DNA from 3 places in the Streptomyces sp. NPDC048659 genome. Region 3 is predicted to be linked to each of the others. Evidence: riboswitches for the same ligand, from Rfam matches in the RefSeq annotation. Region 3 holds a riboswitch; each other region holds the start of a gene.

Region 1 (9,706 bases), on a different contig from region 3:
AGGAGTACGCCATGCACGAGGCCCGCCACGTCCTTCCCGAGTTCACCGAGCGCACCGGCTACGGCACCCGCACCCTCGACCCCTACTCCAAGCTGCTGGAGGGCCGCATCGTCCTCCTCGGCACCCCGATCGACGAGATCTCCGCCAACGACGTCATCGCCCAGCTGCTCCACCTCGAATACGCGGCCCCCGAGCAGCCGGTCTCCCTCTACCTGAACTCCCCCGGCGGTTCGGTCAGCGCCATGACCGCGGTGTACGACACGATGCGGGCGCTCGCCTGCGAGGTGGAGACCACCTGCCTCGGCCAGGCCGTCGGACCCGCCGCCGTCCTGCTCGCGGCCGGCACCCCCGGGCGCCGGCTGGCCCTGCCGGGCGCCCGGATCGTCCTCCAGGAGCCCGCCCTGGAGGAGCCGTTGCGGGGGCAGCCCAGCGATCTGGACATCCACGCGCGGGAACTGCTGCGCCAGCGCGAGCTGATGGCCGGCCTGCTGGCCGGGCACACCGGCCGGACCCGCGCCGAGGCCGCCGCCGACCTGGACCGGACCACCGTCCTGGACGCCCCGGCCGCCCTCGCGTACGGCCTGGTGGACCACGTGGTGGAGCGCCGGGCGCGGACCGCCGGCACCGGGAGGGGGTGAGCCCGGCATGACCCCGGAGCCGCCGCTGCCCGCGCTCACCCGCGCCGAGGGCGAGTTCGTGGACGCCTACCTCGAAGTCCTGGACCTCCTGGGGCGGATCAATCCATCCAGATCCACGCATACCTATGGGGCGCTGCGCGCGGCCCAGGCCCTGGTCGGGCGCGCGACGGCGCTCCGCGACGCCCTGACGCTCATGCATACGCGGGGCGAGAGCGAGGTCCACGCGGACACATTGGCGCGTGCGCTACGGGTGTTGGACGGAGAGCGACGGTCCGGCCGGGTCATCGTCCCCGGGGAGTCCGCGAGTTGACACTCCCGCGTGTCGTGTCGAGGGCCGGCCGGGGTACGGCGACCGCAGAAAACCTCCCCCGTTCGGCGTAGTGGACACCTCGGCATGGAGCGGACGCGAGTTGCGCAGCGGGAGTACACATCTGGCGGAATCGGGCGTTCCATCGCAGGTGCGGGCCTCATCGCCGAAACGTCGGAAGATCCAGAAACCCGACTGTCCACCCGTACGGCTCAGTCGTGAGGAGCCTCACATATCGCCGTTTCAGCTCGGATTTCGCCCGGTCCGTGGGTCAAGATCCTCGACGACGACAAGCCCCCGCCACCCACGGCGGGGCGGTCCGGGCGGACGCCGAGTCCTGCCGCCGTCCCGGACGCCTGGTCGACAGGAGTGGATCGGCAGGAGTGGAGGACCCGAGCAGTACGGGACGTTCGCGCAGTGTGCGGACGTTCCTTGGGGTGAAGCCGCAGCCGCGGCCGGGCATCTTCGCCTGCCCGAACCCGACAGGTCATCCTTCACAGGCGGCTGACGAAGGGTTGCGCATGACTGCGCAGATTCATGTCCCGTCCCTGCTGTCCCGGGCCGGAGCCGTCTCGGCTCTCACCCTCGCCGCCGTCGGCGGCACGCTGCTCGCCCCAGGAGCGGCGCCGGAGGCCCAGGCCGCGACGAACTACGCCACCAAGGCGTTGGACGTCGCCGCCTCGAAGAAGGGATCGCCTTACCGGTACGGAGCCTCGGGACCGAGCCGTTTCGACTGCTCGGGGCTCACGGTCTACTCGTACAAGAAGGCGGGCAAGACGCTGCCCCGCACCGCGCAGCAGCAGTACAACAAGACCCGGCACATCGCCGCGTCGGGCCGCCAGAAGGGGGACCTGGTCTTCTTCCATTCCGGCGGAAGCGTGTACCACGTCGGAATCTACGCGGGTAACAACAAGATCTGGCACTCGCCGAAGACCGGCTCATGGGTGAAGCTCGACAAGATCTGGAGCTCGAAGATCTCCTACGGACGCGTCCGCTGACGCGCTGAACGCCGGCGCGGGAGGAGCGCCCGGTGGCGCCGCCGTCCCCTCCTCCCGCGCCCGGTCCCGCCCACCGGCCGCCTTCAGTCCTTCAGTCCGGCCGGCTGGCCGCCCGTCTGCCCGTCCGCCCGGCTTCAGGCCGCGTGCGCCGACGGCCAGGGCAGCCGGATCCACACCGTCTTGCCGCCCTCCTCGGTGGGAGTCACCGAGAGCCGCCCGCCCGCCTCCGCCGCGAGCGAGCGGATGATCACCAGGCCGCGCCCGTTGTCCTGCTGCACGGCGGCGGGCAGCCGCTGCGGCCAGCGCGGATGGCTGTCGGTCACCCCGATCCGCAACTGCTCGTCGCGCTCCAGGAGCACGTCCACCGTGAAGGTCGGCGACTGGCCGAAGGTGTGCTGGACCGCGTTGGTCGCCAGCTCCGAGACGATCAGCCGTACCGTGTCGGTGATGCCGTCGGCGTCGTCGAGCCCCCAGGACCCGAGCACCTCGACGACGTACCGCCGGGCGGTCGACACCGAGGCGGGATCGCTCGGCAGCGTCACGCTTGCTTCCTGATGGTCTGCCATGGCGACGCCGCCCCTTTCCCACCGGGCCGGACCCCGGTCTGCGCTGCGCGCCAGCCTGCCACCGATCGCGCGGCCCTGGGTGGCGATCCACCAAGATATGCGGATATCTGTCGCCCGATGCGGTGAACGGTGCGACGGGCGACCGGACAAGCACGTGTGACCGGCGCTCAGTCCCGGTCCCGCACCCCGTCCACGGCGCCCTCCGGCGCGGTCTCCAGGACGATGCCGACGGCCCGCTCGATCTGCGCGTCCGTCAGGTCCGCGCGGGCGGTCAGCCGGAGCCGGGAGATCCCGTCGGGGACCGAGGGCGGCCGGAAGCAGCCGACACCCAGCCCGCGTTCCCGGCAGTCCGCCGCCCAGGCCAGCGCCTGCTGCGGGCCCGGCGCCCGGACCGAGACCACCGCCGCGTCGGGCCGGGCGGCGGTCAGGCCGGCGCCGGTGAACAGCGCGTGCAGCCGGGCCGCCACCTCCCGGGCCCGGGCGGCCAGCTCCGGCTCGGCGGCGATCAGCCGCAGGCTCGCCAGGGCGCCGCCGACGGCCGCCGGGGCGAGACCGGTGTCGAAGATGAAGGTGCGGGCCGCGTTGACCAGGTGCTCGATCACCCGGGCCGGGCCGAGGACCGCGCCGCCCTGGCTGCCCAGCGACTTGGACAGGGTGAGCGTGGCGACGACGTCCGGGGCGCCCGCGAGGCCCGCCGCGTGGAGCGCGCCGCGCCCGCCCTCGCCGAGCACGCCGAAGCCGTGGGCGTCGTCGACGACCAGGCCCGCGCCGTGCGCCCGGCAGACCTCGGCGAGCGCGCCGAGCGGTGCCCGGTCGCCGTCCACGGAGAAGACGGAGTCGCTGACGACCAGCGCCGGGCGGCCCGGGTGGGCGCCCAGCGTCTTGGCGACGGCCTCCGGGTCGGCGTGCGGGACGACGGCCGTCTCGGCGCGCGCCAGGCGGCAGCCGTCCACGAGGGAGGCGTGGTTGGCGGCGTCCGAGACGATGAGGCCGTCCCGGACGGAGAGCGCGGTGAGCGCCGCCAGGTTCGCGGTGTAGCCGGAGGAGAAGACGAGGGCCGCCTCGAAGCCGCCGAACGCGGCGAGTTCGCGCTCCAGGGTCTCGTGCAGCCGGGTGGAGCCGGTGACGAGCCGGGAGCCGGTGGCGCCGGCGCCCCAGCGGCGGGCCGCCCCGGCCGCCGCCTCGGTGATCTCGGGCCGCCGGGTGAGGCCGAGGTAGTCGTTGCCCGCGAGGTCGAGGAGGCCGGACTCGGCGGCGCGGGGGCGCAGCGTGCGGACCAGCCCGGCCCGCGCGCGCTGCCGTGCGGCGGTGTCCGTCCAGTCGAAGGCGGCCTCGCGCGGGTCGCGTCCCCCGCGCGGCGCCGACGGGTGCTCGGGGTACGACGGCATGACGGATCCTTTTGTAGGCAGCGCACAGACCCTAACCCTCCCGGGCCGAGGTCAGGGTGTGGCCATACACACACCTCGATCGGGGTCGTTTGTTCACTTCCTCCTTGGCCGAGAGGTGTGCGGTAGGCCAGGATCAGCCCTTATGGACCTGCTGAACACGCTGGTGGAGAAGGGGCTGCGGCGCGAGTCGCCGACCCGTGAAGAAGCGCTCGCCGTCCTGGCGACCTCCGACGACGAGCTGCTCGATGTGGTGGCCGCCGCCGGGAAGGTGCGCCGGCAGTGGTTCGGGCGCCGGGTGAAGCTCAACTATCTGGTCAACCTGAAGTCCGGCCTGTGCCCCGAGGACTGCTCGTACTGTTCGCAGCGGCTCGGTTCGACGGCGGGCATCCTCAAGTACACGTGGCTGAAGCCCGACGAGGCGTCCGCGGCCGCGGCGGCCGGGGTCGCGGGCGGCGCGAAGCGGGTCTGCCTGGTGGCGAGCGGGCGCGGCCCGACGGACCGGGACGTCGAGCGGGTCGGCAGGACCATCGAGGCCATCAAGCAGGACAACGAGGGCGTGGAGGTCTGCGCCTGCCTGGGCCTGCTCTCCGACGGCCAGGCGGAGCGGCTGCGGGAGGCCGGCGCCGACGCGTACAACCACAACCTGAACACGTCCGAGGCGACGTACGGGGAGATCACCTCCACCCACACCTACGCGGACCGGGTGGACACCGTGCGGAAGGCGCACGGGGCGGGCCTCTCGGCCTGCTCGGGCCTGATCGCGGGCATGGGCGAGCTCGACGAGGACCTGGTCGACGTGGTGTTCGCGCTGCGCGAGCTGGACTCGGACTCGGTGCCGGTCAACTTCCTGATCCCCTTCGAGGGCACCCCGCTGGCCAAGGAGTGGAACCTCACCCCGCAGCGCTGCCTGCGGATCCTCGCGATGGTCCGGTTCGTCTGCCCGGACGTCGAGGTGCGGATCGCGGGCGGGCGCGAGGTGCACCTGCGCTCGATGCAGCCGCTGGCCCTGCACATCGCGAACTCGATCTTCCTGGGCGACTACCTGACCAGCGAGGGGCAGGCGGGCCAGGCCGATCTCGACATGATCGCGGACGCCGGTTTCGAGGTGGAGGGCGCGGGCACGACGACGCTCCCGGCGCACCGCGCGGACGCGGTGGCCGCGATGGCCGCCGCGGCGGGCGGCTGCGGTTCGCACGCGGAGGCCGGTGGCGGCGGCTGCGGTTCGCACGGGGCGGGCGGCGGCTGCGGGCCGTGCGGTGGCGGCGGTGCCGCCGTGGCGCAGGAGCCCGTCGCGGCCCCCAACGAGGCCAGGACCGACCTGGTGGCCGTGCGCCGCCGAGGCGCCGGAACGGACCTCGCGCCGAATGCGTAACGAGGAACTGCTGGCCCTGGACCGGGCCCACGTCTGGCATCCGTACGGCCCCATGCCGGGGCGCGTCGAGCCGCTGGTCGTGGACTCCGCGTCCGGGGTGCGGCTCCGGCTCGCCGAACCGGCCCAGGGGCGGGCCGAGCTGATCGACGGCATGTCCTCCTGGTGGTCGGCGATCCACGGCTACAACCACCCCGTCCTGAACGAGGCGGCGCGCGGCCAGCTCGACCGGATGAGCCACGTCATGTTCGGCGGGCTCACCCACGAGCCGGCCGTCCGGCTCGCCGCCCGGCTCGTCGAGATCACCCCCGAGCCGCTGCGGCACGTCTTCCTCAGCGACTCCGGCTCGGTCTCGGTCGAGGTCGCGGCCAAGATGTGCCTGCAGTACTGGCGTTCCGTCGGGCGCCCCGGCAAGCAGCGGCTGCTGACCTGGCGCGGCGGCTACCACGGCGACACCTGGCAGCCCATGTCGGTGTGCGACCCGCAGGGCGGGATGCACGAGCTGTGGTCCGGGGTGCTCCAGCGCCAGGTGTTCGTCGACGCGCCTCCCGAGGAGTACGAGGAGGGGTACGCGGAGCTGCTCCGCGAGGCGATCGCGCGGCACGCCGACGAGGTGGCCGCGGTGATCGTGGAGCCGGTGGTGCAGGGCGCGGGCGGGATGCGCTTCCACTCCCCCGCGTATCTGAAGGTCCTGCGCGAGGCGTGCGACGCGCACGGCGTGCTGCTCGTCTTCGACGAGATCGCGACCGGATTCGGGCGTACGGGGGAGCTGTTCGCCGCCGACCACGCGGGGGTCTCGCCCGACGTGATGTGCGTCGGCAAGGCGCTGACCGGCGGCTATCTGTCGATGGCCGCGACGCTCTGCACCAGCCGGGTCGCCGAGGGCATCTCGCGCGGCGAGGTGCCCGTGCTCGCGCACGGCCCCACCTTCATGGGCAACCCGCTGGCCTCCGCGGTCGCGCTCGCCTCCATCGACCTGCTGCTGTCCCAGGACTGGCGGGTCGAGGTCAAGCGCGTCGAGGCCGGGCTGCGCGAGGGGCTCGCGGAGGCGTCCGGCGTGCCGGGGGTCCGGGACGTGCGGGTGCTCGGCGCGATCGGCGTCGTCCAGCTCGACCACGAGGTCGACATGGCGGCGGCTACCCGCGCGGCGGTCCGCGCGGGGGTGTGGCTGCGCCCGTTCCGGGACCTGATCTACACGATGCCGCCGTTCGTGACGGGCGACGAGGACCTGTCCGCCATCGCCCGCGCGGTGACCGAGGCGGCCCGCGCGGGATGAACCGCGCGCGGGGCCCGGTCCGTCCGGCGCCCCGCTCCCCAGGCGGCGCGCGCGGGGCCCGCGCCGCCCGGTCCCCCGTCCCTGCGAACGCGCCCCGAGAAGCACGTGTGAGAGGACTCCCATGCCCGTCATCGTCGTCACCGGCACCGGCACCGAGATCGGCAAGACCGTCGTCACCGCCGCCCTCGCCGCCCTCGCCACCGCCGCCGGCCGTTCCGTCGCGGTCCTGAAGCCCGCGCAGACGGGTGTCGCGCCCGGCGAGGCGGGCGACGTCGCGGAGGTGCTGCGCCTGTCGGGCGCGGCGGCCGGGGCCGAACTCGCCCGGTTCCCGGAGCCGTTGGCGCCGGACACGGCGGCGCGCCGGGCGGGCCTCGCGCCGGTCGGCCCTGCCGAGGTCGCCGAGGCGGCCCGGAAGCTGGCGGAGGAGCACGACCTGGTGCTCGTGGAGGGCGCGGGCGGCCTGCTGGTGCGCTTCGACGAGGCGGGCGGGACGCTCGCCGACGCGGCCCGGCTGCTCGGCGCGCCGGTCCTGGTGGTCGTCCCGGCCGGCCTCGGCACCCTCAACTCGACCGCGCTGACGGCGGAGGCGCTGCGGGCGCGCGGGATCGAGCAGCTGGGCGTGGTGGTGGGCAGCTGGCCCGGGGAGCCGGACCTGGCGGCCCGCTGCAATCTGGCGGACCTGCCGGCGGTGGCGGGGGCCCCGCTGCTCGGGGCGGTCCCGGCGGGCGCGGGCGCGCTGGGCGCCGGGGAGTTCCGCGCGGCGGCGGCGGGCTGGCTGGCGCCCGCGCTGGGCGGGGAGTGGGACGCGGCCTCCTTCACGGCGGCGCACGCGGCGGAGCGCCCGGCGGCGCGGGAGACGGCGGCGCGGGAGACGGCGGCGCGGGCCGCGGGAGCCTGAGCCCGGCCCGTACACCAGCGCTCCGCCCCGTACATGAGCCATGAGCCATGAGCCCGTCCATGAGCCCGTACGCTGGCCGGTATGCGTGCGCGTGTGCAGGAGATCGTGTTCGACTGCGCCGATCCGGCCGGGCTCGTCCGGTTCTGGTCGGCGCTGCTCGGCGGGGCGCCCGTCGACCGGGGCCCCGACTGGTCGTACGTGGAGCCGCCGGGCTTCGCGCGGATCGCGTTCCAGCGGGTGCCGGAGGGCAAGGCGGCCAAGAACCGGCTCCATCTGGACGTGGCGGTGGCCGACCCGGTGGCGGCGGCCGAGGAGGTGCGGGTGCTGGGCGCGCGCCGCTCCGGCGGTCCGGTGACGGACGAACAGGGCACCTTCCAGGTGATGTTCGACCCCGAGGGCAACGAGTTCTGCTTCGTGACGGACTGACCCCGGGCCCGGATCAGGCTCCGGCCCGGAAGGTGCGCCGGTAGGCGGCCGGGGTGGTGCGCAGCGCCTCGTGGAAGCGGCGGCGCAGGTTCACCGCCGAGGAGAGGCCGACCCGGTGGGCGATGGTCTCGACCGGCAGGTCCGTCTCCTCCAGCAGCGCCCGGGTGGCCGCGAGCCGCCGGTCGAGCAGCCAGCGGGCGGGGCTGATGCCGAGCTGCTCGGTGAAGCGGCGGGTGAGCGTGCGGCTGGAGACCCGCGCGTAGGCCGCCATCTCCGCGACGCTGGTGGGCTGCGCGAGCCGGCCGCCGAGCCAGTCGAGGAGCGGGGCGAGCGAGTCGGCGAGCGGCCCGGAGGTGGGGAGTTCGGCGTACTGGAGCTGGCAGCCCTCGCGGTGCGGCGGCGTCACCATCCGGCGGGCGATCCGCATCGCGTGGGCGGCGCCGTGGTCGGTGCGCACCAGGTGCAGGCAGAGGTCCACGGCGGCGGCCGAGCCCGCGCTGGTGGCGACGTCGCCGTGGTCCACGTACAGCACGCCGGGGTCCACCCGTACCCGGGGGAAACGCGCGGCGAGTTCGGCGGCCCTGGCCCAGTGGGTGGCGGCGCGCCGCCCGTCGAGGAGTCCGGCGGCGGCGAGGACGAAGGCGCCGGAGCAGAGTCCCACGATCCGGGCGCCGCGCCGGTGCGCCCGGCGCAGCGCCTCGGACACCGGCTCGGGCACCTCGGCGTCGGCGGGCCGCTCCCGGCCGGGCACCAGCACGGTGTCCGCGTGCTCCAGCGCCTCCAGGCCCCGGGTGACCAGCAGGTCGTAGCCGGACTGGGTGCGGACCGGGCCGGGCCGCTCGGCGCAGAGTTCGAAGGCGTAGCGGGCGGGGAGCGCCTGGCCGTGGTCGCCGAAGACCTCGGCGGCGCAGGACAACGGGAAGGCGGAGTGCCCGTCCTGGAGCAGGGCCACCACCCGGTGCGGGGCGCGGGGCGGCGGCGACGGGCGGCCGGGGCGCGGCGACGGGCGGGCGGCGGTGGTCATGGCGCGAAAGTACCCCTTCATGTCGGCCGGGACACTGGGGCGGGCCCAGTGGTCCAGACCATGATCGGCGGGTGAGCATCGCACAGACCGTCTCCCCGTCCCCGCCGCCCGTCCGACTCCCTCTGTGGGACCGGCGGTTCACCCTCTACTTCACCGCCCGCACGGTCTCCCTCTTCGGCGACGCGATGATGCCGGTGGCCACCGCGCTCGCGGTCGGCGCGCTGTACGGGATCTCCGGGGTCGGCGTCGTCCTCGGCACCTGGACCGGGACCTTCGTCGTCCTGGTGCTGTTCGGCGGCGTGCTCGCGGACCGCTTCGGCGCGCGCCGCATGATGGTCGGCGCGGACCTGGCCCGGGTGCTGACCCAGGGCGTGCTGGCCGCCGCCTTCCTCACCGGGCGCCCGCCGTTCTGGCTGCTGGTGGCCATGGCGGCGCTGGCGGGCGCGGCGGTCGCGATGTTCCTGCCCGGGGCGAACGGGATGGTCCCGCTGGTCGCCGCCGAGCCGCAGCGGGCCAACGCGACCCTCAAGGTCGCCGACGCGCTGGCCCATCTGCTCGGCCCGGCGCTCGCGGGGCTGTTGGTCGTGTCGGCGGGCGCGGGCGCGGTGTACGCGATCGACGCGGGGAGCTTCCTGCTGAGCGCCCTGTGCCTGGCGCTGATCCGGTTCGCCCCGGCCGCCCCGGCGCCCGGGGGCGCGCCGCCCGCGCGCTCGCTGCGGCGCGAACTGCGCCAGGGCTGGCGGGAGTTCCGTTCCCGCACCTGGATGTGGGCGGTCATCCTGATCTGGGTCGCGTACGGCGTGCTGCTCTTCGGCC
Region 2 (10,527 bases), on a different contig from region 3:
GGCACCTCCGCCGTCGCCGTGCGGGCGAGCAGGCCCGTGGAGGACAGCAGCACCCGGCAGGGGTCGTCCGCGACCTCCAGGGCCACGGCGGCGACGGGGGCGCCCGCCGACTCCAGCAGGACCGTGCGCCGGTCGGTGGCGAACTTCTTGGCGACCGCCGCCAGCTCCGCCGAGACCAGCTTGCGCAGCTCGGAGTCGGAGTCCAGGATCCCGGTCAGCTCGTCGATCTCACCGGTGAGCCGGTCGCGCTCGGTCTCCAGCTCCAGCCGGTCGAACTTGGTGAGCCGGCGCAGCGGGGTGTCCAGGATGTACTGCGTCTGGACCTCGCTCAGGGAGAAGCGCTCCATCAGGCGCTCCTTGGCCTGCGCGGAGTTCTCGCTCTCCCGGATCAGCCGGATGACCTCGTCGATGTCGAGGAGCGCGACGAGCAGCCCCTCCACCAGGTGCAGCCGGTCGCGCTTCTTGCCGCGGCGGAACTCGGAGCGGCGCCGGACCACCTCGAAGCGGTGGTCGAGGTAGACCTCCAGGAGCTCCTTGAGGCCGAGCGTGAGCGGCTGGCCGTCGACCAGGGCCACGTTGTTGATGCCGAAGGACTCCTCCATGGGAGTCAGCTTGTACAGCTGCTCCAGGACCGCCTCCGGTACGAAGCCGTTCTTGATCTCGATGACCAGGCGCAGGCCGTGGTTGCGGTCGGTGAGGTCCTTGACGTCGGCGATGCCCTGGAGCTTCTTGGAGCCGACCAGGTCCTTGATCTTGGAGATCACCTTCTCCGGGCCGACGCTGAAGGGCAGTTCGGTGACGATGATGCCCTTGCGGCGGGCCGTCACGGTCTCCACGCTCGTGGTCGCGCGGATCTTGAACGTGCCGCGGCCCGTGGCGTACGCGTCCTTGACGCCGGAGAGGCCGACGATCCGGCCGCCGGTCGGCAGGTCGGGACCCGGCACGAAGCGCATCAGCGCCTCCAGGTCCGCGTTCGGATGCCGGATCAGGTGGCGGGCCGCCGCGATGACCTCGCCCAGGTTGTGCGGGGGCATGTTGGTCGCCATGCCGACCGCGATGCCGGAGGCGCCGTTGACCAGCAGGTTCGGATAGGCGGCGGGGAGCGCGACCGGCTCCTGCTCCTGGCCGTCGTAGTTCGGCGCGAAGTCGACGGTGTCCTCGTCGATGGACTCCGTCATCAGGAGCGCGGCCGGCGCCATCCGCGACTCCGTGTACCGCATGGCGGCCGGCGGGTCGTCGTTGCCGAGGGAGCCGAAGTTGCCGTGGCCGTCGACCAGCGGGAGGCGCATGGAGAAGGGCTGCGCCATGCGCACCATCGCGTCGTAGATCGACGCGTCGCCGTGCGGGTGCAGCTTGCCCATGACCTCGCCGACGACACGGGCGCACTTGACGAATCCGCGCTCGGGACGCAGACCCATCTCGCTCATCTGGTAGACGATGCGGCGCTGCACGGGCTTCATGCCGTCGCGGGCGTCGGGCAGCGCGCGCGAGTAGATCACCGAGTACGCGTACTCGAGGAAGGAGCCCTGCATCTCGTCGACGACGTCGATGTCGAGGATTCGCTCCTCGAACGCGTCGTCCGGCGGCGGTGTCTTCGTGCTGCGGCGGGCCATCGCGGCTGCGGCTCCTTCACCAACAAGGTTGATCTGACGCGGACCATTGTGGACCGTCCCGCTGACAACCGGCACCGCGACCCGTGCCTGACGGCCCTCGGGGTCACCGTCGCGCCCCTCCGCGACCCGGAAGAGGGACGTCGGCGGGGGACGGGAACTTCGCCAGGTGTCGGCGCGCTTGCATACAGTGGCAGGACTTCACATCGCGATCGAAGGGACGTACATGCCCATGGGTCACACGGCCACGGCCGAGGCCGGCTCCGGCGGCCTGACAGCGACCGAGCACCGGCTGGCCAACGGCCTGCGCGTGGTGCTCTCGGAGGACCACCTGACCCCGGTCGCCGCGGTCTGCCTCTGGTACGACGTCGGCTCGCGTCACGAGGTCGCGGGCCGCACCGGCCTCGCCCACCTCTTCGAGCACCTGATGTTCCAGGGCTCGAAGCAGGTCCACGGCAACGGCCACTTCGAGCTGGTGCAGGGCGCCGGCGGCTCCCTCAACGGCACCACCAGTTTCGAGCGCACCAACTACTTCGAGACCATGCCGGCCCACCAGCTGGAGCTCGCGCTCTGGCTGGAGGCCGACCGCATGGGCTCGCTGCTGGCCGCCCTCGACGACGAGTCGATGGAGAACCAGCGCGACGTCGTCAAGAACGAGCGCCGCCAGCGCTACGACAACGTGCCGTACGGCACCGCCTTCGAGCGCCTCACCGCCCTCGCCTACCCCGAGGGCCACCCGTACCACCACACGCCCATCGGCTCCATGGCCGACCTGGACGCGGCCACCCTGGAGGACGCGCGGAACTTCTTCCGCACGTACTACGCGCCGAACAACGCGGTCCTCTCGGTCGTCGGCGACATCGACCCGGAGCAGACGCTCGCCTGGGTCGAGAAGTACTTCGGCTCGATCCCCGGCCACGACGGCAAGCCCGCGCCGCGCTCCGGCGAGCTCCCCGAGGTCATCGGCGAGCAGCTGCGCGAGGTCCTCGAGGAGGAGGTCCCGGCCCGCGCGCTGATGGCCGCCTACCGGCTGCCGCACGACGGCACCCGCGCGTGCGACGCCGCCGACCTGGCGCTGACGATCCTCGGCGGCGGCGAGTCCTCCCGCCTGCACAACCGGCTGGTCCGCCGCGACCGCACCGCCGTCGCCGCCGGCTTCGGCCTGCTGCGGCTGGCCGGCGCGCCCTCGCTCGGCTGGCTGGACGTGAAGGCGTCCGGCGGCGTCGAGGTGCCCCAGATCGAGTCGGCCGTCGACGACGAGCTGGCCCGCTTCGCCGCCGAGGGCCCGACACCCGAGGAGATGGAGCGCGCGCAGGCCCAGTTGGAGCGCGAGTGGCTGGACCGGCTGGGCACGGTCGCCGGCCGCGCCGACGAACTGTGCCGGTACGCGGTGCTGTTCGGTGACCCCCAGCTCGCCCTGACCGCGGTGCACCGGGTCCTCGACATCAGCGCCGAGGAGGTGCAGGAGGTCGCCAAGGCCACGCTGCGCCCGGACAACCGCGCGGCGCTGGTCTACGAGCCGGTGGGCGCCGACGGCGACAGCGAGAGCGACGAGGAAGAGGGAGCGGACCAGTGACCGACACGGCCGCGTCTTTGACGAACATGACGTTCCACCCCCAGCCCCAGCCGGGCCAGGCCAAGCCCTGGGCCTTCCCGGCCCCGGAGCGCGGCGCCCTGGACAACGGGCTGACGGTGCTGCGGTGCCACCGCCCCGGCCAGCAGGTGGTGGCCGTCGAGATCTCCCTCGACGCCCCCCTGGACGCCGAGCCCGAGGGCCTGGACGGCGTGGCCACGATCATGGCCCGCGCCCTGTCCGAGGGCACCGACCAGCACACCGCCGAGGAGTTCGCCGCCGAGCTGGAGCGCTGCGGCGCCACCCTGGACGCGGCGGCCGACCACCCGGGCGTACGGGTCTCCCTGGAGGTCCCGGTCTCCCGGCTGCCCAAGGCGCTCGGCCTGCTCTCGGAGGCGCTGATCTCCCCGGCGTTCCTGGAGACCGAGATCGAGCGGCTGGTGAACAACCGGCTCGACGAGATCCCGCACGAGTCGGCCAACCCGGCCCGCCGCGCGGCCAAGCAGCTCTCCAAGGAGCTGTTCCCGGCCTCCGCGCGCGTGTCCCGGCCGCGCCAGGGCACCGAGGAGACCGTCGCGGCGATCGACGCCACCGCCGTCCGCGCCTTCTTCGACGCGCATGTGCGGCCCGCCACGGCCACCGCCGTCATCGTCGGCGACCTCACGGACGTGGACGTCGACAAGGTGCTCGCGGAGACGCTGGGCGCCTGGACGGGCGACGCCGGCACCCGGCGCCCCATGCCGGCCGTCACGGCCGACGACACCGGCCGGGTCGTCATCGTGGACCGCCCCGGCGCCGTCCAGACGCAGCTGCTCCTCGGCCGCGTCGGCCCCGACCGCCACGACCGCGTGTGGCCGGCCCAGGTGCTCGGCACGTACTGCCTCGGCGGCACCCTCACCTCGCGCCTGGACCGCGTCCTGCGCGAGGAGAAGGGCTACACGTACGGCGTGCGCGCCTTCGGCCAGGTGCTGCGCTCCGACGACGCGGGGCACGGGGTCTCGCTGCTCGCCATCAGCGGCTCGGTGGACACCCCCAACACGGGCCCGGCACTTGACGACCTGTGGAAGGTGCTGCGCACCCTCGCCGCCGAGGGCCTGACGGACGCCGAGCGCGACGTGGCCGTGCAGAACCTGGTGGGGGTGGCCCCGCTCAAGTACGAGACGGCCGCCTCCGTCGCGGGCACCCTCGCCGACCAGGTCGAGCAGCACCTCGCGGACGACTACCAGGCGCAGTTGTACGCGCGGCTGGCCGAGACCGGCACGGTGGAGGCGACCGCGGCCGTGGTCAACGCCTTCCCGGTGGACCGGCTCGTGACCGTGCTCGTCGGCGACGCGGCGCAGATCGAGGAGCCGGTGCGCGCCCTGGGCATCGGCGAAGTGACGGTCGTGACCGGCTGATTGAGCCGCTGTCACGCGGACGAGGAGACCCCGACGACCTGGTTCGTCGGGGTTCTCCTTTTTGTCCGTATTGTCGTGCGTGTGATCTTCTGCCCTGTGGCATGTCTTACAAAAGAGCGTGTCTGTTTGGCGATTGACCGAAGATCGGCCTAGCGTCGATCCGGCTGTCCGGCCGTTGTACGACGCCGCATTCGCGGCAACGGACAGTCATCGCCGAGTCCCCGTAAGGCGCGAGCCTGGGGAGCCGGGGACCCATCGCAGTCCCTGGGGTGAATCGGACGCCTTCGCTCGGTGAGCGGAGGGGCCCGTAGGAGACCTTCCTGCTCCGAACCCGTCAGCTAACCCGGTAGGCGAGAGGGAAGGAAAGGATCAGCCACTACATGGCGTTCACCCGTGCCACCGGGAAGCATCGTGGTCCGAGCCGCATGGCGCGCCGCTCCGTGGGCATCGCCGGTGTGGCGACCCTCGCGACGACCGGCGTCATCGGCACCCTGGCCTCCCCGGTGTTCGCCGCCGACGCGGAGCCCGCCTCTCCGGAGGACACCGGCCTCACCCAGGTGATCACCGCCGAGTCCATCGCCGAGCGCGTCGACGCCCAGGCCGATGCCCAGGAGAAGGAGGCCGTCGAGGCCGCCGCCCGGGTCAAGGCCGCCGCCGAGGCCAAGCGCAAGGCCGAGGCCCGCGCCAAGGAGGCCCGCGCGGCCGAGGCCCGCGCCGCCCGCGAGGCCGAGCGCAAGCGCCTGAACTCCTTCCAGCTCCCCGTCGCCGGCACGTACGTGAGCACCGGCTACAAGACCGGCGGCTCGCTCTGGTCCTCCGGCAGCCACTCCGGCATCGACTTCCACGCCGCCTATGGCAGCAAGGTCGTCTCCGTCGGCTCCGGCACCGTCGTCGAGGCCGGCTGGGGCGGCGCGTACGGCAACAACATCGTCATCCGGATGAACGACGGCACGTTCACCCAGTACGGCCACCTCGCCTCCATCGGCGTCGCCGTCGGCCAGACGGTCACCCCCGGCGACCAGATCGGCGTCTCCGGGTCCTCCGGCAACTCGACCGGCCCGCACCTCCACTTCGAGGCCCGTACGAGCGCCGAGTACGGATCGGACGTCAACCCGGTCTCCTACCTGCGTGCCCGCGGGGTCCACGTCTGACGTGTGCGTTCTGTGAAGAAGTCCCGGCTCGAACGAGCCGGGGCTTCTTTTTTGTTTCCGTATTATCGGGTGGCATCGGAAATTCCGGCGTCCTGCAATAGAGTCGCAGGGGCGGATCGAAGAGGCTCGAAGCGGATCGAATAGCGGATCACATACGGAGGTCGGACATGCGTGTTCCCGCGCGCTCGGTATGCACGGCGATCCGGGACGACATCGTCTCCGGCGTCTTCGCGCGAGGTGCCCGCCTGACGGAGGAGCAGCTCGCGCGCCGCTACGGGGTCTCCCGCGTCCCGGTCCGCGAGGCGCTGCGCACGCTGGAGTCCGAGGGCTTCGTGGTCACCCGGCGGCACGCGGGCGCGCATGTCGCCGAGCCCACCGACCAGGAGGCGGCGGACCTGCTCGACGTACGGACCCTGCTGGAGCCGCTGGGAGCCGCCAGGGCCGCCCAGCGCCGCTCGGACGCGCACCTCAAGGTGCTGCGCGGGCTGGTCAGGCTGGGGCAGGAGCGGGCCAGGCGCGGCCAGGGGGAGGACCTGCGCGCGCTCGGCTCCTGGTTCCACGAGACGCTCGCCCAGGCGTCCGGCAGCCCGCCGCTCACCGCGCTCCTCACCCAGCTGCGCCACAAGATCGCCTGGATGTACGCGGTCGAGCCGGCCACCCGGCCCGTGGAGGCGTGGGCCGAGCACGGGGCGATCGTCGACGCCGTCGCGCGCGGGGACGCGGAAAGGGCCCGCGCGCTGACCGCGCTGCACGTGGAGCGCGCCCTTCCGCTGCACCGGCCGCGGCGGCCGGAGCGCCCCCGTGTGAGGGTTTCGCAACACGTCGTCAACACGGCGGGGCCGCGGAATTAACGCGGGCGCCGTATACAAGGGGGAGTGGATTTCCGGCGGTCGCTCTAATTCGTGCCGCCGAATAGGGTGACTTGCGTAATGCCTGCGGAATGCCCGTGGGAAAATACTCCAGGGAAGCGGAAAGGACCGTACCGGCCGGAATTCCGGCGAGTACGGCCCTTGGTGATCCGTCGTCGGGGAGGAGACGGATCAGACGGTCTCGGGAAGCTCCTCGAGACCCTCGGCGACCAGCTTCGCGAGGCGGTCGAGCGCGGCCTCGGCGCCTTCGGCGTCCGAAGCGAGCACGATCTCCTCGCCGCCCTGGGCACCCAGGCCGAGCACCGCGAGCATGGACGCGGCGTTGACCGGGTTGCCGTCAGCCTTGGCGATCGTCACGGGGACGCCGGCGGCCGTGGCGGCACGGACGAAGATGGAGGCGGGGCGGGCGTGCAGGCCCTCGGCCCAGCCGACGTTGACGCGGCGCTCAGCCATGGTGGTTGCCCTTCAACTTTCAGCGGTTGTCTAGACCAGTCTCTCACGGGAGGCGAGATGCTCGTGCCGACCTTCGGCCCGATGTCGGCGGCCTTTAGGCCCTCCCTACCTTGCACGGCGGGCACCCACCGCGCGACCGGTGCCGCTGTCGGACCCCGGTCGTAGTCTTGCCCCATGCAGAGCGCGTCGGAACAGTCCGAACAGCCGGAGCACGCGTACCCCGACCACTGGGAAGCCGACGTGGTCCTCCGTGACGGCGGCACCGCGCGCATCCGCCCGATCACCGCCGACGACGCCGAGCGGCTGGTCAGCTTCTACGAGCAGGTCTCGGACGAATCGAAGTACTACCGCTTCTTCGCGCCCTACCCCCGGCTCTCCGCCAAGGACGTGCACCGCTTCACCCACCACGACTTCGTGGACCGCGTGGGACTCGCCGCCACGGTCGGCGGGGACTTCATCGCCACCGTGCGCTACGACCGGATCAACCCCCTGGGGCGCCCCGCCTCCGCCCCCGCCGACGAGGCCGAGGTCGCCTTCCTCGTCCAGGACGCCCACCAGGGGCGGGGCGTCGCCTCCGCGCTCCTCGAACACATCGCGGCGGTCGCGCGGGAGCGGGGCATCCGCCGGTTCGTCGCCGAGGTGCTGCCCGCGAACACCAAGATGATCAAGGTGTTCACGGACGCCGGCTACACCCAGAAGCGCAGCTTCGAGGACGGCTCCGTCCGCCTCCACCTCGACCTGGAGCCCACCGACCGCTCGCTCGCCGTCCAGCGCGCCCGCGAGCAGCGCGCCGAGGCCCGCTCCGTGCAGCGGCTCCTCACCCCCGGCTCCGTCGCCGTCATCGGCGTGGGCCGCACCCCCGGAGGGGTCGGCAGGGCCGTGCTGCGCAACCTCCTGGACGCCGGTTACACCGGCCGGGTCCACGCCGTGAACAGCGCCCTGGGGGACGGGCCGCACGAGTTGGAGGGCGTCCCCGCCTTCCGGGGCGTCGCCGACATCGGCGAGGACGTCGACCTCGCCGTCGTGGCCGTGCCCGCGGAGCGCGTCCCCGAGGTCGTCGCCGCCTGCGGGGAGCACGGCGTGCGGGGCCTGGTCGTGCTCTCGGCCGGCTACGCGGAGAGCGGGCCCGAGGGCCGCGAGCGCCAGCGCGCGCTGGTGCGGCAGGCCCGCTCGTACGGGATGCGGATCATCGGGCCCAACGCCTTCGGGATCATCAATACGGCCGAGTCCGTCCGGCTGAACGCCTCGCTGGCCCCCCAGATGCCGGCCGCCGGGCGCGTCGGGCTGTTCACCCAGTCCGGCGCCATCGGCATCGCCCTGCTCGCCGGACTGCACCGGCGCGGCGCCGGGCTCTCCTCCTTCATCTCCGCCGGGAACCGGGCGGACGTCTCCGGCAACGACCTCCTCCAGCACTGGTACGACGACCCCGCGACCGACGTCGTCCTCCTCTACCTGGAGTCGATCGGAAACCCCCGGAAGTTCACCCGGCTCGCCCGCCGCACCGCCGCCGTCAAGCCGGTCGTCGTCGTCAAGGGCGCCCGGCACAGCGGCAGCGCCCCGCCCGGCCACCGGGTCCCCGTCACCCGCATCCCGCACGCCACGGTCTCCGCCCTGCTGCGGCAGGCCGGCGTCATCCGCGTGGACACCGTCACCGAGCTCGTCGACGCGGGCCTCCTCCTCGCGGACCAGCCCCTCCCGGCCGGCCCCCGCGTCGCCATCCTCGGCAACTCCGAGTCGCTGGGGCTGCTCACCTACGACGCCTGCCTCACCGAGGGCCTGCGCCCGCTGCGCCCCCTCGACCTGACCACCGGGGCCACCCCCGCCGACTTCCGCACCGCGCTCGCCGCCGCCCTCGCGGACGACGCCTGCGACGCCGTGGTCGTCACCGCGATCCCCTGGGTCGGGGAGAACGGGGCGACCGAGTCCGGCGACGGCGAGGTCCTGGCCGCCGCCCTCCGCTCCGCCGTCGAGGACGCGCGGGGCACGGCCAAGCCGGTCGTCGTCGTCCACGTCGAGATGGGCACCCTCGCGGACGCCCTCGCCGCGGCGACCCGCACCCGCCCGGCGGCGGGCGAGCGTACGGGCGGGGCCGGGCGTACCGGCGAGGCCGGCAGGTCCACTCCCTCCCGGCTCGCTCCAGCTCCCGCTCCTTCCGTTCCTGCCCCTGCTACTGCTCCCGCTCCCGCTCCCGCTTCTGCGCCCGCAGCCGGGCATCCCTCCGCGTCCGATCCGGAGACCCCGCCCCCCGGCGTGCCCGTCGTCCGTCCCATCCCCGCCTACCCCGCCGCCGAGCGGGCCGTACGGGCGCTCGCCGAGGCCGTGCGGTACGCGCAGTGGCGGCGGCAGGCGGCGGCCGAGCCCGGGCGGGTGCCCGAGTTCGACGGCATCGACGAGAGCGGGGCGGCCGGCCTCATCGCGCGGGCGCTCGCCACCGACGGCGGCGACCCGCGCGGGGTGACGCTCGACGCCGAGGGGACCAGGGAGCTTCTCGGGCGGTACGGGATCCAGGTCCCGCCCACCTTTGCCGCGCCCACCCCGGACGAGGCCGTCCGCGCAGCCGCCAGGCTCGGTTTCCCCGTCGCCCTCAAGACCACGGCCCCGCACCTGCGCCACCGCCCGGACCTCGGCGGAGTCCGGCTCGACCTGGCCACCGAGGAGCAGCTCCGCACCGCGTACGCCGAGCTCACCGAGGCGCTCGGCAAGCCCGAGGAGCTCCAGCCGGTCGTCCAGGCGATGGCCCCGCGCGGGGTCGACACCGTGGTCCGCGCGGCCATCGACCCGGCCGTCGGCGCCGTTCTCTCCTTCGGCCTCGCCGGAGCCGCCTCCGAGCTCCTCGGCGACATGTCCCACCGGCTGGTTCCCGCCACCGACCGGGACGCCGCCGAGCTCGTCCGCTCCATCCGCACCGCCCCGCTCCTCTTCGGCTGGCGGGGCGCCGCCCCCGTCGACACCCCCGCCCTCGAAGAGCTGCTGCTGCGGGTCTCCCGCCTGGTCGACGACCACCCCGAGGTCGTAGCCCTCTCCCTCGAACCGGTCGTCGTCGCCCCGCGCGGCCTCTCGGTGCTGGGCGCCACCGTCCGCCTCGCGCCGCCCCCGCCCCGGACCGACCTCGGCCCCCGCCACCTCCCGAGCTACCAGTGACCGACGCCGACGCAGCCGACGCAGCCGACGCCGGCGGCACCGACGCCACAGCTGCCACCGCCGACACCGGCGGCACCGCAGACACAGCCGCCACCGCCGACACCGGCGATGCCGCGACTCCCCCCGGCGAGTCCGATGTCACATCCCCGGCGCTCACGAACGGCCCCGACCCCGCGCACAACCGGCCAAGCCGTCCTTGTGCACGGATTAGGATGGAGTCCATGGCGAAGACCGGTACGACGACCCAGGGGCTGCGCGCGGCGATCGAGCGCAGCGGCTATTACCCGGCCCTCGTGGCCGAGGCGGTGGAGGCCGCCGTCGGCGGCGAGGCGG
Region 3 (10,527 bases):
CGTCGAGCGGATGCTCACCGCGCACGGCGCCCACGTGCACGTGGTGCCCGAGCCCAGCCCGCACGGCGGCTGGCAGCAGGCCCGGATGGACCGGGTCGCCGAACTGCTGCTCGCCCTCGACGGGGCCTGGTGGCCCAACCAGTACGGGAACCCCGACAACCCGCAGGCGTACGGCGGGCTCGCCGCCGAGCTCGGCGAGCAGCTGGACCGGGTCGACGTGCTGGTCTGCGCGGTCGGCACCGGCGGCCACTCGTCCGGCATCGCCCGCGCGCTGCGCGCCGGCGGCAGCCCCGCCCTGGAGCTGGTCGGCGTGGACTCCATCAACTCCACCGTCTTCGGGCTCCCGGCCGGCGAGCGGCTGATGCGCGGGCTCGGCTCCTCCATCCACCCGGAGAACGTGGACCACGCCGCCTTCGACGAGGTCCACTGGGTGGGCCCGGCCGAGGCGGTACGGGCCGCCCGGCGGCTCGCGTCCCGGCAGTTCGCCACCGGCGGCTGGAGCGTGGGCGCGGTCGCGCTGGTCGCGGGCTGGCTGGCCCGCACCCGGCCGCGCGGCACCCGGATCGCCGCCGTCTTCCCCGACGGGCCGCAGCGCTACTTCGACACGGTCTTCAACGACGAGTTCTGCGCGAAGCACGGGCTGCTCGACGGTCCCGTGCGGGAGGAGCCCGCCGGGTACGCCGAGGGCGAGCCGGTCAGCGGCTGGACCCGCCGGGTGCTGGAGCGGGCGGAGCGGGTGCGTTGAGCACGACGGCGGCGCCCTCCCAGGGAGGGATCTGGAAGCAGAGCCTCAGCTTCGACCCGGCCGTGCGGCTCCTCTTCCTCAACCAGCTCACCATCAACCTCGGCTTCTACATGCTGATGCCGTACCTGGCCGCCCATCTGGCCGACGGCCTGGGCATGGCGGCCTGGGCGGTCGGGCTCGTCCTCGGCGCGCGGAACCTGTCCCAGCAGGGCATGTTCCTCGTCGGCGGCGCGCTCGCCGACCGGCTCGGCTTCAAGCCGCTGATCGTCGCCGGCTGCGCGCTGCGGACGCTCGGCTTCGGGGCGCTCGCCTTCGCGCAGTCGCTGCCGATGCTGATCGCCGCCTCGCTGGCGACGGGTCTGGCGGGCGCGCTGTTCAATCCCGCCGTACGGGCGTATCTGGCGGCGGAGGCGGGGGAGCGGCGCGTGGAGGCGTTCGCGCTCTTCAACACGTACTACCAGGCGGGCATCCTGCTCGGGCCGCTGGTCGGGGTGGCGCTGACCGGGGTGTCGTTCCGGCTGACGTGCCTGGTGGCGGCGGTGCTGTTCGCCCTGCTCACCCTCGTACAGCTGCGGCATCTGCCGGTGCGCCGGGAGGCGACCGAGCCGGCGGGGGCCGCGGGGGCGGACGGGAAGGCGCGCGGGCAGTTCCGGACCGTGCTGGCCAACCGGGTGTTCTGGCTGTTCTCGCTGGCCATGACCGGCTCGTACGTGCTGTCCTTCCAGGTCTATCTGGCGCTGCCGCTCGCGGCGGACAGCACGGCGGTGACGACGGCGCTGTTCGTGGTGTCGGCGCTGGTGGCACTGGTCGGGCAGCTGCGGATCACCGCCTGGTGCAAGCGGCGGCTCAGCCGGGAGCGGTGCCTGGTGCTGGGGCTCGCCCTGATGGGCGTGGCCTTCCTGCCGCCCGCGCTGGTGGGCGGCGGGCGTTCGCTGCCGGGGCTGCTGCTGTGCGCGGCGCTGCTGGCGGCGGCGAACGCGGTGCTCTACCCGTACGAGATGGACACCGTCGTCGCCCTCGCCGAGAACCGCTGGGTGGCCACCCACTACGGGCTCTACAACACCGTCTGCGGGATCGGCATCACCCTGGGGAACCTGGGGACGGGCGCCCTGCTCGACGTCACCGGCTGGTCGGCGGTGCCGTGGCTGACGCTGTGCGCGGTGGGTCTCGGCTGCGCGGTGGCCATGGCGGCGCTGGCCCGGGGCGGGCGGCTCGCCGTCCGTCCGGCCGTAAGCCAGTCGGCCGCGCGCCAGTCGCCGACGGCGACCGGCTGACCGCACCCTGGGGAGGGCGCGGGTCCTCCCGTCGCCCTCGGGGCGGTCCCTGGTCCGTACGGGCCGGGTCCGGCCGGGACCGGGTCCAGGCGGGAGAGCAGCGGTGGCGCGAGCGGCGGTGCGGGACGGGCCGGGCGGCGGCGGTGGCGGCGACGGGGCCCGCGGGCCGTACGCCCTCGCCCGCCGGTTCATCCGCGCGCTGCCGCCGCTGATCATCGTGGGCGGGGTCGTCTTCGATCTGGCGACCCCGCCCGAGTACACGGCGGCGCCGCTGTTCTCGGCGGCGCCGCTGATCGCCGCCCCCTTCTTCTCCACGCTGACCACCCTGATCACGGGTGTCGCCGCCGTCCTCGCCAGCATCGGCCTGCACGTCTACAACGACACCTCCAGCCACATCCCCGCGCTCACCGAGACGCTGACGGTGCTGACCGTCTCGGCGCTGGCGATGCTGATCAACCGGGTGGTGCGGCGCAGCGGCGAGCGGCTGGCCTCGGCGCGGGTGATCGCGGAGACGGCGCAGAAGGCGGTGCTGCCGCAGCCCGCCGAGCGGATCGGCGGGCTCCAGATCGCGGCGCGGTACGAGGCGGCGGAGGCGGACGCGTTCATCGGCGGCGACCTGTTCGCCGTGCAGGACACGCCGTACGGGGTGCGGCTGGTCGTCGGCGACGTGCGGGGCAAGGGGCTCGACGCGGTGGAGGCCGTCGCCGTGGTCATCGGCGCCTTCCGCGAGGCGGCGGAGCTGGAGCCGACGCTGGAGGGCGTGGCCCAGCGGCTCGAACGGGCGCTGGACCGGGAGGGCACCCGGCGGGACGGGCTGGACGCCTTCGAGGGGTTCACGACGGCGGTCCTCGCCGAGATCCCGCGCGGCGAGGGCTTCGTACGGGTGGTGAACCGCGGGCATCCCGAGCCGCTGCTGCTGTACGGGGACGGGGCGCTGGCGCGGTTGCAGCCGAGCGAGGCGGCGCTGCCGCTGGGGATGGGGGAGCTGGCGGCGTGGCCCGACCGGGCGGACGAGACGCCGTATCCGGCGGGCGCGACGCTGCTGCTGTACACGGACGGGCTGTCGGAGGCGCGGGACGGGCACGGGGTCTTCTACGATCCGGCGGCGCGGCTGGCCGGGCGGCTGTTCCCCGGGCCCGAGGAGCTGCTGGACGCGCTGGTGGCGGACGTGCGGCGGCACACGGGCGGGGGGTCGACGGACGACATGGCGCTGCTCGCGGTGAGCCGGCCGGCGGCGGGGCAGCCGGAGCGGCGGCGGACGATACCGGTGGTGCCGCCGGGCGCGGCGCCCGGCGGGGGGACTGGCGCAGTGCCCGGCGGGGGGCTCGGTGGCACGCCCCCGCCGGGTGGTGACGGCTCGTAGTCGGGGGGTGTCACTCCGATAACAATTGATACAACGTCAGATTCCGCCTGTGACGCGAATCCCGTCTGACCGGGGGTCAAGTCGGGACATTCCCTGTCGATTCAGCTAATGATCAAGGGGAACGGCTTGGAATCGGGAGGCCGTGTCTATTAACGTTCGATAACGCAGCGCGGTCGTCCCAGCCGTCGCAAGAGACGGCACCGTGCGCGTGCGCCGAATTCCGCAAGGGAACCGGGGAACCACCACTTGGGGTGAATCGGGCACGTCGCACCCGTGCGGCACGCCCGTAGGAGACCTTCCTGCTCCGAACCCGTCAGCTAACCCGGTAGGCGAGAAGGAAGGAAAGGAGAGCGCCTCCGTGGCGTCCGACACCCCCGCTCCCGAAGCCCCCTTCGACTCTTTCGGCGCCTATGGCGCCGCGGGCACGGGCGGGGAGGAATGGAACCCCACCGAGGACTCGATGCGGGCCCAGAACCGCGCCGGCGGCCGGCACCGGGTCGTCAAGCAGCGCTCCAACTTCGCCCGCTCCTCCACCGTCCTCGGCGTCGGCGTCATCGCCGCCGTCGGCGCGGGCGGCCTGGCCACCGCCCAGGAGAAGCCCAAGGTCTCGATAGCCCTGCCCGACCTCGGCCTGCCCGCCGCCTCCGAACTGCCCGGCATCGGCGACCTCATCGGCGGCGGCGACTCCAAGGGCTCCGACGAGGGCACCGGCACCGGGACCGGGAACGCCCCGCGGCCGCTCACCGCCCTCACGTACACGACCCCCGAGGACGGCACCACCGCCGACGCCCCGGCCGGCTCGAAGCAGCAGGCCGACGCGGGCGAGGCGCTGCGCGCCCGCATCCTCCAGCAGGCCGAGCAGCAGCAGGCCGCCGCCGACACGGCGGAGAAGGAGGCGGCGCAGAAGGCCGCCGCCGAGAAGGCGGCGACGGAGGCCGCGGCCAAGGCCGAGGCGGCGGAGAAGGCGGCGGCCGAGGCGAAGAAGAAGGCCGAGGCGGAGGCCGCCGCGAAGGCCGAGGCCGAGCGCCTGGCCAAGCTGGCCGCCAGCTACGCGCTGCCCACCTCCTCGTACACCCTCACCTCCACCTACGGCGAGTCCGGCTCCATGTGGTCCTCCGGCTACCACACCGGCCTGGACTTCGCCGCGCCCACCGGCACCCCGGTCAAGGCCGTCCACAGCGGCACCGTGAAGTCGGCCGGCTGGTCCGGCTCCTACGGCTACCGGATCGTGCTGGAGCTCGCCGACGGCACCGAGATCTGGTACTGCCACCTCTCCTCGATGACGGTCGGCGCGGGCCAGTCCGTCGGCACCGGCGACACCATCGGCCGCGTCGGCGCCACCGGCAACGTCACCGGCCCCCACCTCCACCTGGAGGTCCACACCCCGTCCGGCGGCGGCATCGACCCGGCGGGGTGGCTGCGGTCCAAGGGCCTGAGCGTCTGACGGCCGGCGTAGGGCCTGAGCGTCTGGCGGCCGTCGATGGGCTTGGGCGTCTGACATCCGGCGTGGGGCCTCAGCGTCCGACGGCCGTCGCGGCGGAATAGGCCCGGCCGCGCGGGGGGTTGATCACCTTATGACTTCTCTCCGCGCACTGGGCAATTCCGACCTGCACGTCTTCCCGCTCGCCCTCGGCGGCAACGTCTTCGGCTGGAGCGCCGACGAGGCGCAGTCCTTCGCCGTCCTCGACGCGTACGCCGCCGCGGGCGGCAACTTCGTCGACACCGCCGACACGTACTCCTCCTGGGTCGAGGGCAACGAGGGCGGCGAGTCCGAGACCGTCATCGGCCGCTGGATGGCCTCCCGGGGCAACCGCGCGGACGTCCTCGTCGCGACCAAGGTCGGCGCCCACCCCCGCTTCAAGGGGCTGGCCGCGCCCACGATCAAGGCCGCCGCCGAGGAGTCGCTGCGCCGCCTCGGCACCGACTACATCGACCTCTACTACACGCACTTCGACGACGAGTCCGTGCCCGTCGAGGAGATCGTCACCGCGCTCGACCAGCTCGTGAAGGACGGCAAGGTCCGGGCCGTCGCCGCCTCCAACATCTCCCCGGAGCGGCTGCGCGCCTCGCTCGACTTCGCCGAGGCGGAGGGCCTCGCCCGGTACGTCGCCCTCCAGCCGCACTACAACCTGGTCTCCCGCGAGACCTACGAGGGCGAGCTCCTGGAGACCGCCGAGCGTGCCGGGCTCGCGGCCGTGCCGTACTTCTCGCTCGCCTCCGGCTTCCTCACCGGCAAGTACCGCCCGGGCACCGCCGTCGCCAGCGTCCGCGCCGGCAGCGCCGGGCAGCACCTGGAGACCGAGCGGGGCCGCCGGGTGCTCGCCGCGCTCGACACGGTCGCCGCGGCCCATGACGCCGAGCCCGCCACCGTCGCCCTCGCCTGGCTGGCCTCCCGCCCGACCGTCGTCGCGCCGATCGCCTCGGCCCGTACGGTCGAGCAGCTGCCCGCCCTCGTCGCCGTGGCCGAGCTGGAGCTGACCGGCGCCGAGCTCGCCGCGCTCGACGAGGCGTCGGCGGTCTGAGCGGGTTAAGGGGGTTAAGGGGTTTAAACGGTCCGGTCCGCCAAGCGGGCCGGGGCGTACAGGGCGGGACACGGCATGACAGGACGGGGCGGGACCTTCGGCGGTCCCGCCCCGGACTTGTGCCGCTGGGGCGGTCCGCCCCGCGGCTGTCACCCTGACTGGAGGGTCATCCGCAGCCGGTGGCGCTCCCCGCTGTACTCCACGCGCGAGCGCATCAGAGGGCGCCCGTCCCGGGTGCGGATCAGCTGGTCCAGTACGAGGACGGGGCCGCCGCGCGGGCAGCCGAGCAGCTCGGCCAGGCGCGCGTCGGCGACCTGGGCCTCGATCGTGGCCTCGGCGAGGTCCGGGCTCTTGCCCCAGCGGGCCAGCTCGGCGAAGAGGGAGGCCGAGGTGAAGTCGATCCGGGGCAGGTCCGGGGCCGCGTCCAGGAGCAGCAGCGCGTGGTCGACGGCCACCCGGACGCCGTTGAGGGTCCGCACCCGCTCCAGGCGGAACAAGGGGGTGCCGGCTGGTACTTCCAGCGCCTCCGCGTCGTCCAGGCCGGCCGTGACGGTCTCGCTGCGGATCACCAGCGAGCCGGGGCGCATGTGCTTGCGCCGGGCCGTGGCCGTGAAGGACTCCAGCTCCTTGGGCCACTCGCGGGCCGGGGCGGGGGCCGCCGGTGCGGCGACGAACCAGCCGCGCCCGTGGGAGGGGACGACCACGCCGCGCTCGTCGAGCTCGGTCAGGGCCCGCCGCAGCGTCACCCGGGAGACCGAGAGCAGGGCGCACAGCTCGCGTTCGGGCGGGAGGCGGTGGCCCTCGGTGAGCCCGCGCCGGGCGATCTCCTCCTGGATCCGGTCCGCGCACCGCATCCAGAGAGGGTCGGCGGCGCGGCTCGGGCGGGGGTCCGGGAGGTCTTCGCTCATAGTCCCGAACCGTACCACCAGAGACCACTTGGGCGGCCCGTGAGTCGGGACCTTAGACCTCACCTGCCCTTTTCAATGCAGACCACTAAATACCTCTGTTGACCACATAAGAAACCACCAACTACCTTCCGAGACATGTCCCCGACCCCCGCTCGACGAGGAGCAGTCCGATGACGACGGCCACGGCCCCGGCGGCCAAGCTCGCGCCCCCTGGGAAGAAGCGCGCCAAGATCATGCCGGTCATGCAGCGCATCGGCCGCAGCCTGATGCTCCCGGTCGCCACCCTCCCGGCCGCAGCCCTGATGCTGCGCCTGGGCAAGGAGGACCTGCTCGGCAGCGAATCGCTCCCGCTGATCGTCCGCAAACTCGGCATGGTGCTCGCCGCGGGCGGCGGCACCGTCATCGACAACCTGCCGCTGCTCTTCGCGGTCGGCGTCGCGATCGGCTTCGCGAAGAAGGCCGACGGCACCACCGCGCTGTCCGCCGTGGTCGGCTACCTCGTCTTCAAGGCCGTACTGGCCAGCCCCGCCTTCCCGATGGGCGTGGACGGCAAGCCGCTGGACGCCAAGGTCATCGGCGGCATCGTCATGGGCCTCGTGGCGGCCGGCCTCTACCAGCGGTTCTCCCGCACCAAGCTGCCCGACTGGCTCGGCTTCTTCGGCGGGCGCCGCCTGGTCCCGATCCTCGCCGCCTTCGCCGGTGTCGGCGTCGGCGTGGTCTTCGGCGTGGTCTGGCCCACCGTCGGGTCCTGGTTCTTCCACTTCGGCGAGTGGCTGGTGGGCACCGGCGCCTGGGGCGCGGGCATCTTCGGCGTGGTCGTGCGCTCCCTGATCCCGATCGGGATGCACCACTTCTTCTCGTTCTTCCCCTGGTTCGAGGCCGGTTCCTTCACCAACCCCGACACCGGCGCCGTGGTCCACGGCGACATCGCCCGCTTCCTCGCCGGCGACCCGAGCGCGGGGCAGTTCATGACCGGCGGCTTCCCGATCTACATGTTCGCGCTGCCCGCCGCCGCCCTCGCCATCGCCCACACGGCCCGGCCCGAGAACCGCACCATGGTGCGCGGCATGATGCTCTCCTGCGCCGTCACCGCCTTCGTCACCGGCGTGACCGAGCCCATCGAGTTCTCGTTCATGTTCGTCGCCCCGGTGCTCTACATCATCCACGCGCTGCTCTTCGGCGTCTCGATGGCCGTCTGCTACGCCCTCGGCATCCGCGACGGCTTCGGCTTCTCCTCGGGCGCCATCGACTACATCGTCAACTACGGCATCGCCACCAAGCCCTGGATGCTCATCCCGATCGGCCTGGCCTTCGCCGCCCTCTACTACGTGATCTTCCGCTTCGCCATCGTCAAGTTCGACCTCCCCACCCCGGGCCGCGAACGCGACCCCGAGGCCGAGGCGGCGCAGGCGCCGGTGGCGGCTCCGGCCCCGGTCGTGCCCGCCGCCCGCGCCGAGGGTACGGACGCAGGTACGGACGCAGGCCCGGACCGCAGCAGCACCTGACGGAGCGCGCCGGGGGAGCGCGGCCCATCAGCGCCCGCTTCCCCGGCCCCGGCCCAGGCCCGGTCCCGGCCCACCCCGGTCGGGACCTGGCCCGGTCTCCCCCCACCCCCCCGCACACGTCACACCCCTCGTACTGGAGCCCCCCATGTTCGCCTCCCGGATCACCTTCCTCGACGGCCAGGCCGGTCAGGGCGCCGCCCTGGAACGGATCGCCGCCCACGTCCGGGCCCGGCTCGCCGAACCCGCCGCGGCCGGCGCCCTGCGCGAGGCCCGCCGCCCGCTGTTCACCGGCATCGGCGCCTCCTACGCGGCCCTCGCCGTCCCGGTGCACCGGCTGCGCGCCGCCGGTGTCGTCACCCAGCGGGTCTCCGCCGACGAGATCGAGAACGGCCTCGCGGGCTTCGACACCGACTGCCTGATCGGCGTCTCGCAGAGCGGCCGCAGCTCCGAGACCCTCGCCGCCTTCGCCGCCGCCCCCGCGGACACCACCCGCGTCGCCTTGGTCAACGTGTCCCCCTCGCCGCTGACCGAGGCCGCCGGACTGGCCGTGGACCTCGGCAACGAGGCCGACTCCTTCGCCTCGACCATCGGCTACACCGGCACCATCGTGGCCCTGGACCTGGTCGCCGCCGCCATCGAGGGCCGGCTCGCCGACGAGGACCACTGGAGCGGGATCGCCGGCCGCGTCGACGAGGTCCGCGCCCGGGCCGCCGAGGCCGCCGCCGCCCTGCGCGTGCGCGGCGCCGCCTGCACCGCCGCCGACGACGTGGCCGCCGGCTCCTCCCGCGCCTCCGCCGAGGAGGGCGCGCTGCTGCTGCGCGAGGTGGTCCGGATGCCCGCCGCCCACTCCTCCACCCGCACCTACCTGCACGGGGAGATGGAGTCGGCGGGCAACACCCTGCACGTCGTGCACGGCGCGGGCCGCGAGCTCGACCTGGCCCGCTCGCTCGCCGGCGCCGGTCACCTCACCCTGCTGGTCACCACCGCCGACGTGGCCCCCGCCCCGAACCTGTTCACCGTCCGGCTGCCCCAGTGCCCCGACGCGGTCCGTGTCGTGCTGGAGACCGTCGTCCTCCAGGAACTGGTCGCCGTCCTCGCCGACGAGCGCGGGGTGCCGATCGAGTCCTTCGTGTTCGCCAACGACGACACCAAGCAGGGCGGCCTGGACATGGCCGACTTCGAGGTCGCCGCCTTCACCGCCGCCGGCTGAACGCCCGACCGGCTGAACGACCCCCCGGCTGAACGCCCCCGGCCGTCCCGCCCCTAGCTGCGGTACGGGTTGTAGCCGCCGTAGTCCAGGTACTGCGGCGGCGCCCAGACGCGGCCGGTGGCGCGGGCCGCGTAGCTCAGCGCGGGGGAGGCCACCTGGCGGCGCTGCCACAGGTGGTGCAGCAGCTCCTGCTCGCGGGCCGCGAAGTCCGGGGCCGCCTGGCCGAGCCCGGCCCGGTGGCGGAGGAAGGCGAGGGTGGTGGCGAAGGTCTCGTACTCGCCGACGGCCTGCGCGGCCTGCTTCCCGAAGGTCCGGGCCGCGAAGCCCCGGGCCAGCGAGCGGGCCCGCATCGAGGAGAGCGCGAGCGGTTCGTCGTGGGCGAGCCAGCCGGCCGCCGCGTAGGCCGGGAGCTCGCCGGATATCGTGCGCAGCTCCTTCTGCCGGCTCCATATCGCGAGCCAGGTCAGCAGGCCGAAGACCGGGACCATGAACATCCCGTACACCGCGAGGAACGCCAGCGGGTGGAAGGTCGCCGAGCCGTTCCACAGGGCGTGCAGGCCCATGGCGAGCAGCAGACCCGCGAGCGGCAGCAGCACCAGCCGTGGGCGGCGGAAGCGGGCGCGGGCCGCGAGCAGGGCGGCGAAGCCCAGGCCGAGCCCGGTGAGCGAGGTGAAGAGGGGGTGGGCGAACGGCGACATGATGATCCGGACGAGGAAGGTCCCGAAGGTCATGGAGCCGAGGCCGGTGGAGCCGATCTCCTGGTCCTCGCCGAAGGCGTTGCCCAGATAGAGGATGTTCTCCGTGAAGGCGAAGCCGGTGGCGGTGAACCCGGCGTAGACCAGGCCGTCGACCGGGCCCGTGAAGTCCCGGCGGCGGAAGAGGAAGAGCAGCAGCAGCGCCGCGCCCTTGGCGGTCTCCTCCACGACCGGGGCGACCGCGGTCGCGCCGAGGGTGTCGGCCGAGCCGGGGTCGGAGGTGGCGCCGCTGATCCACTCCACGG

The links. A riboswitch is a leader RNA that binds a small molecule or an ion and turns the genes downstream of it on or off. The one in region 3 is predicted to bind cyclic di-AMP.
Positions count from the first base shown of each region.
Region 1: linked by a shared signal. The riboswitch ahead of AB0C99_RS09035 (C40 family peptidase) and the one ahead of AB0C99_RS35030 (M23 family metallopeptidase) in region 3 are both predicted to bind cyclic di-AMP.
Region 2: linked by a shared signal. The riboswitch ahead of AB0C99_RS25150 (M23 family metallopeptidase) and the one ahead of AB0C99_RS35030 (M23 family metallopeptidase) in region 3 are both predicted to bind cyclic di-AMP.

Region 1 is NZ_JBEZHM010000008.1:122,154-131,859, forward strand. Features, by position in the region: gene AB0C99_RS09025 (ATP-dependent Clp protease proteolytic subunit) at 12-638, shown strand; gene AB0C99_RS09030 (hypothetical protein) at 646-948, shown strand; cyclic di-AMP (ydaO/yuaA leader) riboswitch at 1,264-1,463, shown strand; gene AB0C99_RS09035 (C40 family peptidase) at 1,467-1,943, shown strand; gene AB0C99_RS09040 (ATP-binding protein) at 2,078-2,509, opposite strand; gene AB0C99_RS09045 (8-amino-7-oxononanoate synthase) at 2,677-3,897, opposite strand; gene bioB (biotin synthase BioB) at 4,040-5,269, shown strand; gene AB0C99_RS09055 (adenosylmethionine--8-amino-7-oxononanoate transaminase) at 5,262-6,542, shown strand; gene bioD (dethiobiotin synthase) at 6,664-7,440, shown strand; gene AB0C99_RS09065 (VOC family protein) at 7,522-7,866, shown strand; gene AB0C99_RS09070 (helix-turn-helix domain-containing protein) at 7,880-8,890, opposite strand; gene AB0C99_RS09075 (MFS transporter) at 8,962-9,706, shown strand, end outside.
Region 2 is NZ_JBEZHM010000036.1:25,606-36,132, reverse strand. Features, by position in the region: gene AB0C99_RS25165 (DNA topoisomerase IV subunit A) at 1-1,613, opposite strand, end outside; gene AB0C99_RS25160 (pitrilysin family protein) at 1,837-3,186, shown strand; gene AB0C99_RS25155 (pitrilysin family protein) at 3,213-4,580, shown strand; cyclic di-AMP (ydaO/yuaA leader) riboswitch at 4,782-4,948, shown strand; gene AB0C99_RS25150 (M23 family metallopeptidase) at 4,961-5,731, shown strand; gene AB0C99_RS25145 (GntR family transcriptional regulator) at 5,899-6,582, shown strand; gene AB0C99_RS25140 (HPr family phosphocarrier protein) at 6,772-7,053, opposite strand; gene AB0C99_RS25135 (GNAT family N-acetyltransferase) at 7,228-10,194, shown strand; gene AB0C99_RS25130 (DUF5998 family protein) at 10,416-10,527, shown strand, end outside.
Region 3 is NZ_JBEZHM010000074.1:711-11,237, forward strand. Features, by position in the region: gene AB0C99_RS35015 (PLP-dependent cysteine synthase family protein) at 1-745, shown strand, start outside; gene AB0C99_RS35020 (MFS transporter) at 742-2,019, shown strand; gene AB0C99_RS35025 (PP2C family protein-serine/threonine phosphatase) at 2,219-3,382, shown strand; cyclic di-AMP (ydaO/yuaA leader) riboswitch at 3,584-3,729, shown strand; gene AB0C99_RS35030 (M23 family metallopeptidase) at 3,741-4,826, shown strand; gene AB0C99_RS35035 (aldo/keto reductase) at 4,957-5,904, shown strand; gene AB0C99_RS35040 (GntR family transcriptional regulator) at 6,054-6,812, opposite strand; gene AB0C99_RS35045 (PTS transporter subunit EIIC) at 6,983-8,317, shown strand; gene AB0C99_RS35050 (SIS domain-containing protein) at 8,463-9,527, shown strand; gene AB0C99_RS35055 (PrsW family intramembrane metalloprotease) at 9,581-10,527, opposite strand, start outside.